One region of the Pelagibacterium nitratireducens genome, then DNA from elsewhere that is predicted to be linked to it. Evidence: predicted binding sites of a transcription regulator. Region 1 holds the regulator's gene; the other holds the start of a gene.
What was found. The regulator PhoB, encoded in region 1, activates phosphate uptake and scavenging genes when phosphate is short. The targets are predictions, from matches to a motif close to TGTCATNNANCTGTCAT.

Region 1 (3,115 bases):
ACCAAGGCGTTCTTGGCCCATTGATGCAGGCGCGCCTCCTTGATCCAATCCCTGAGCCGTGTGGGACGCTTTATGGTGTGCTCGATATCGGTCAGGCGGGCGGCCGCGCGCTCCACGCCACCGGCGGTTTCGACAAGAACGCCGGCTTTCGCGACTTTCCAGACGGCAAGGTCGGTCTTGCTGTCGCCGGCATAGACGAAGCCATCGGGAAACATTTCGGCCAGCTTTTGAGCCTTTGTGGCGCCCTTGAGATTGGTGATGCCATCGGATGCGATGGTCTTATCGATAAAGGGGAAGCGGTGAGCGATGCGTATGGCCAGCAGGCTGTCTGCCGCTGTGGCCAGAATGATTTGACGGCCTTTTGCCTTTTCGGCCTCGGCGTAGGCGACAAGCTCGGCGTTGAGCGGGATGTCGTCGACCTCGAGGGTCACCTGGCTGGCCAGTTGCTGCTTGAGATGCGCCTTGCCCTTGAGGAGCCAGAGCACGAGGGAAAACAGGCCGAACGGGTTCTGCTTGAGATAGGCGAAAACCGTCTCGTGCAGCAGATCGGTGCGGATCAGGGTGTCGTCGAGATCGAGAACGAGCGGGAGAAGGCCCGATCGGGGTTTCCGGTCGGCACGGGTCTGTTTGACCGCAACAGCTGATTTGGGCATCGCACCTGCTCACTTTGCAAATTTCGCCCCGTTATCGCGGGCGCGAAGCTGTGGTGCAAAGAAAACAGCAAATAAGCGTTAATCAGGCGCGACGCGCAAATCAGTCAAATGCACGACAAAATTTACGCTTTATCGATCTGGCTTAATATGGTGCCAACAGGATCGATAAAATCGTACCTGTTTATCAAGCCTCTAGTTCGCCACGAATTTTTCGTCGAAGGCATAGCCCGCGCCGCGGACGGTGCGGATGGGGTCCTTGACCCGCCCCCGATTGATGGCCTTGCGCAGCCGGCCGACATGGACGTCCACGGTGCGCTCGTCGACATAGACATCGGTGCCCCAGACGCCATCGAGCAATTGCTCACGCGAATAGACGCGGCCGGGATTGCCCATGAGGTATTCGAGCAGGCGGTACTCTGTGGGGCCGAGATGGACTTCCTTGCCCGAGCGGCGGACGCGATGGGTGGTGCGGTCGAGTTCGATGTCGCCCGCCTTGAGGATAGCAGCGATCAACTGCGGGTTCGACCGGCGCAAAAGGGCGTTGATGCGGGCCATCAGCTCGGGAAGCGAAAAGGGTTTGACGACATAATCGTCGGCCCCGGTCGCCAGACCGCGCACCCGCTCTTCTTCCTCGCCGCGTGCGGTGAGCATGATGATCGGGATGCGGGCGGTATCGGTGCGGGCGCGGATGCGGCGGCAGATCTCGATGCCCGAAGTGCCCGGCAGCATCCAGTCGAGCAGGATGATATCGGGCGTGTTTTCGGCGATGCGCAGCATGGCCTCTTCGGCATCTTCGGCGGTTGCGACGGAAAAATCTTCCGCCTCGAGATTGTATCGCAGAAGTTCGACGAGATCGGCCTCGTCTTCGACAACAAGAACCTGAGGGATCATTGACTAGCCCTTGATCTGCTCACGCTTGAAATCCTCGACGTCCGACGTCAGTGACTGGCCGGTCGCAAGGAAATAGGCCTGCTCTGCTATGTTGGTCGAGTGATCGCCCACCCGCTCAAGATTTTTGCCGCAGAACAGGAGGTGCGTACACATGGTGATATTACGCGGATCTTCCATCATGTAGGTGAGGAGTTCGCGGAACAGGGAAACATAGAGCGCATCGACGTCGGTATCGCGCTCGACCACATCGACCGCCATGTCCTTGTCGCGGGCGGCAAAGGCATCGAGGGCCAGCTTGACCTGGCGCTGGACGAGTTCGCCCATGTGGCGCAGTCCGTTCTTGAACTGGCTCGACATGCCGATGCCTTCGAACTGGGTGGAGCGACGGGCCGTCGACTTGGCCATGTCGCCGATGCGTTCGAGATCGTTGGCGACGTGAATGGAAGCGATGACAAGGCGCAGGTCCTGCGCCATGGGCTGGCGCCGGGCGATGATCGAGACCGCCATCTCGTCGATCTGGGCCTGCATGGCGTCGACCTTCTTGTCGGCGGCCACAGTGGCCAGCGCAAGGTCGGCATCGGAGCGGATCAGGGCGTCGGTGGCGTTGGAAATCGCCTTTTCGACAAACCCGCCCATTTCCGAGATCGAACGGGCCAACTCGATCAGTTCATCTTCGTAGGAGCTAACGATATGTTCGCTTGAATTGGGCATGACGTGGGTCTCCTACCCGATGCGGCCGGTGATGTAATCCTGGGTGCGCTTTTCCCTGGGATTGGTGAAGATGGATTCGGTCGGACCTTCCTCGATCAGCTTGCCCAGGTGGAAGAACGCGGTCTTTTGCGAGACGCGCGCGGCCTGCTGCATGGAGTGGGTGACGATAACAATGGTGTAATTGGCACGCAATTCGTCGATCAGCTCCTCGATGATCGCGGTTGCGATCGGATCGAGTGCCGAGCAGGGCTCGTCCATGAGGATGACTTCGGGACCGACCGCTATGGCGCGCGCGATGCACAGGCGCTGCTGCTGGCCACCCGACAGGCCGGTGCCGGGCGAATGCAGCCGGTCCTTGACCTCTTCGAACAGCCCCGCCTTTTGCAGCGAAGTCACGACGATTTCTTCAAGATCGGACTTGTTGCGGGCCAGTCCGTGGATCTTGGGGCCATAGGCAACGTTTTCAAATATCGATTTGGGGAACGGATTGGGCTTTTGGAACACCATACCGATCCGGGCGCGCAGTTCGACCACGTCGAGGCTGGCGTCGTAAAGATTGTCGCCGTCGAGAGCGACGGTGCCGGTGACCCGGCAGCCCTCGATGGTATCGTTCATACGATTGATGCAGCGCAGGAATGTGGATTTGCCGCACCCCGAAGGGCCGATAAAGGCGCTGACAGCCTTTTCGGGGATATCGATCGAAACGTCGAACAGCGCCTGTTTTTCATTGTAGAAGACCGAAACGTCTTCCGCCTTGAGGCGCGCGGGGTGCCCGGTATCGTCGGGCGTGCGGACTGTCTGGAAGCCGGCCTCGCCAGCTGTCGTGTTGCTCTGGTTCATCGGAGGCATTGCACTCCTGT
Region 2 (3,115 bases), 400 kb from region 1:
GCTCTGGTGCCGCATCCAGTTCCAGCAGGCCCATTACGAGGGCATGTATACCCCGCCAACCTCCGATCAGCACTGGATCCAGTATCCGGGCTACAATGGCGGGCAGGACTGGGGATCGCTGGCCATCGACGAAGACCGCGGCATCATGATCGCCAATTACAATAACATGCCCAACCACAACCGCCTTGTCCCGCGTGAAGAGGCCGACGAAATGGGCGTGCAGGCCATTTTCGAGCCCGGCTGGGAGCGCGGGGCCGAAGGTCCGGGTCCGCAGCTCGGGTCGCCCTACGCCATCTCGGTCAATGCCGGCTGGCGTCAGTGGACCGGCCTTCTGTGCAGCGAGCCGCCCTATGGCGGCATCCGGGCCATCGATCTGGAGACAGGCGAGACCCTTTGGGACAAGCCCTTCGGCAGTGCCCGCAAGAATGGTCCCTGGGGCATCCCCTCCATGCTGCCCATCGATATCGGCACGCCCAACAATGGCGGCCCGGTCGTTACCGCCGGCGGTCTGATCTTTATCGCCGCCACCACCGACGATCTGATCCGGGCCATCGATATCGAAACCGGCGAAACGGTCTGGCAGGACACCCTGCCGGGCGGCGGGCAGACCACGCCCATCGTCTATGAAGTGGCCGGCCGCGAATTCCTGGTCGTCGCACCGGGCGGCCACCACTTCATGGAAACACCGGTCTCGGACGCCGTCATCGCCTGGGCCCTGCCCGAAACCGGCGAAGCGGTCGAGGGCGCCGCCAGCCAATAAACGAAAACACCACCCGCCTTGCCAGGCGGGTGGTCCCCCTGTCCTGTCCAGCCGCACAACCCGCTGACGCGTCCCTGCGCCACCAACGCCCCTTGACCGGCCCCATCAAATCCGATTTGGCTTGCCGCGCCCGAAATCACTTCAGGAACCTGTCCCAAGATGCGCGGCCAGCTCGCTCTCCTGCTCTCCTCCCGTCGTTGGGAGCAGTTCATCATCGCGGTGATTGTCATCAACGCCATCACCCTGGGGCTCGAAACCTCTCCCGAAATCATGGCCGCCATCGGCCCGGTGCTGATCGCGCTCGATGCGATCATCCTGACGATCTTCGTTGTCGAGATCGCATTGCGCCTTTACGCGCATGGGCTCAAATTTTTCCGCGACCCGTGGTCGATCTTCGATTTCGCCATCGTTGCCATCGCGCTCGTCCCGTCCTCGGGCCCGTTCACCGTGTTGCGCGCCCTGCGCATTCTGCGGGTGCTGCGCCTGATCTCGGTCATTCCCTCGCTGCGCAAGGTGATCGGCGGGCTCGTTGCCTCGCTGCCTGGGCTCGCTTCGATCTTTGTCCTGCTGCTGCTGGTGTTTTACGTTTTTGCCGTCATGGCGACCAAGCTCTACGGCCCGAGCTTTCCCGACTGGTTCGGCACGATCGGCGCTTCGCTCTATACCCTGTTCCAGGTCATGACGCTCGAAAGCTGGTCGATGGGAATCGTGCGCCCGGTCATGGAGGTCCATCCCGAGGCCTGGATGTTCTTTATCCCCTTCATCGCCTGCACCGCGTTCACCGTGCTCAACCTGTTCATCGGTGTGATCGTCTCGGCCATGCAGGAAGAACACGATTCCGAAGCCACCACGCAGCGCCAGGAACTGCGCGGCGAAACCGAACTCGTGCTGGCCGAAGTCCGCGCCCTGCGCGCCGAAGTCGCCGAGCTGCGCCGCGAGCGTTCGGCGGGGCAATAGCGGCGTCGGGCGCAAGTTTTCCACCGTCATTGAACCGTCACCGGCAGGTGACCTGACCGTCACACAAGCCAAATAGCGTCCGCATCGATCGAAACCCCATGGAGGCAACCATGTTTCGTCGGACGCTAGTGTCTACCCTTACCATCGCGCTTTGCGCATCCACCGCTCTCGCTCAGGACGTCGCCCAAAGCGGCAGCGAATATTTCACCGCCGGTCAGGACCAGATCGCCGAGCGGATCGCCGCAGAGCCCAATACCAACCAGGCCAAGAACGTCATCCTGTTCGTCGTCGACGGCATGGGCGTGAACACCAATTATGGCATCCGCCTGTTCCAGGGCCAGGAAATGGGCCTTCTGGGCGAAGAACATAACCTTCCCCATGATCTGTACCCGAACTCGGCGATCATCAAGACCTACAACATCAACGCCCAGACCCCCGATTCCGCACCGACCGCCGGCGCGATGAACACCGGCGTCAAGCAGGTCTTCAACACCATCAACATGGCCGACACCGTCATCCACGACGATTGCTCGACCGAAGCCCCGCTGACCCTGTTCTCGGAAATGCTTTCGGAAGCCGGCAAGTCGGTCGGCGTCGTTTCCACGGCCCGCATCACCCACGCCACGGGCGCTGCCGTCTACGCCAAGACCGCCAACCGCAACTGGGAAAACAACGCTCCCGAAGGCTGCGTTGATATCGCTACCCAGCTCGTCGACCAGATGGAAGCCGGCGTTATCGACATCGCTCTTGGTGGCGGCGCGCGTTCGTTTGCGCCCGAAGGCACCGAAATCGAAGTCGGCACCGGCAACCGCCCGGACGATGTGAACCTGATCGATCGCGCCACCGAAATCGGTGCCCAGGTCGTTTACAACGCCGAGCAGCTTTCTTCGACCGACATGACCGCTCCGGTCCTCGGACTGTTCACCAATTCGGACATGAACTACGAGCATGACCGTCCTGAAGGCGAGCCTTCCATCGCCGACATGACCGAAGCCGCCATCACGTCCCTGCAGGGCAACGAAGAAGGCTTCTACCTGATGGTCGAGCCGGGCCGCGTCGATCACGCCAGCCACGGCGGCAACGCCCACCGCACCTTCACCGACGGCGTCGCTTTCGCCGAGGCCCTCGCTCTGGCCGACGAAATGACCGATGACGAAGATACCCTCATCATCGTCACCGGCGACCACGAACACGCCATCGTCTTCAACGGCTATTGCGGCCGCGGCACGCCGATCACCGGTCTTTGCATGGACGTTGCCGCTGGTCAGGTCGAGCATTCGGGTGAACCCGTTCTCGCTGCCGACGGCAAGCCCTACACCGTCGTCGGTTTCGGCAATGGCGCCGGCTCGGTTCTGGTCGAACAGGAAGACGGCTCCTACTCGGGCGAACGTCCTGAAC

Region 2: the regulator PhoB is predicted to act here: its motif matches at 1,742-1,758, upstream of V6617_RS13015 (alkaline phosphatase).

Annotation. Positions count from the first base shown of each region.
Region 1 is NZ_CP146275.1:3,042,075-3,045,189, forward strand. It holds gene V6617_RS15005 (UbiA family prenyltransferase) at 1-653, opposite strand, end outside; gene phoB (phosphate regulon transcriptional regulator PhoB) at 846-1,544, opposite strand; gene phoU (phosphate signaling complex protein PhoU) at 1,548-2,255, opposite strand; gene pstB (phosphate ABC transporter ATP-binding protein PstB) at 2,268-3,115, opposite strand, start outside.
Region 2 is NZ_CP146275.1:2,638,919-2,642,033, forward strand. It holds gene V6617_RS13005 (PQQ-binding-like beta-propeller repeat protein) at 1-760, shown strand, start outside; gene V6617_RS13010 (ion transporter) at 920-1,717, shown strand; gene V6617_RS13015 (alkaline phosphatase) at 1,846-3,115, shown strand, end outside.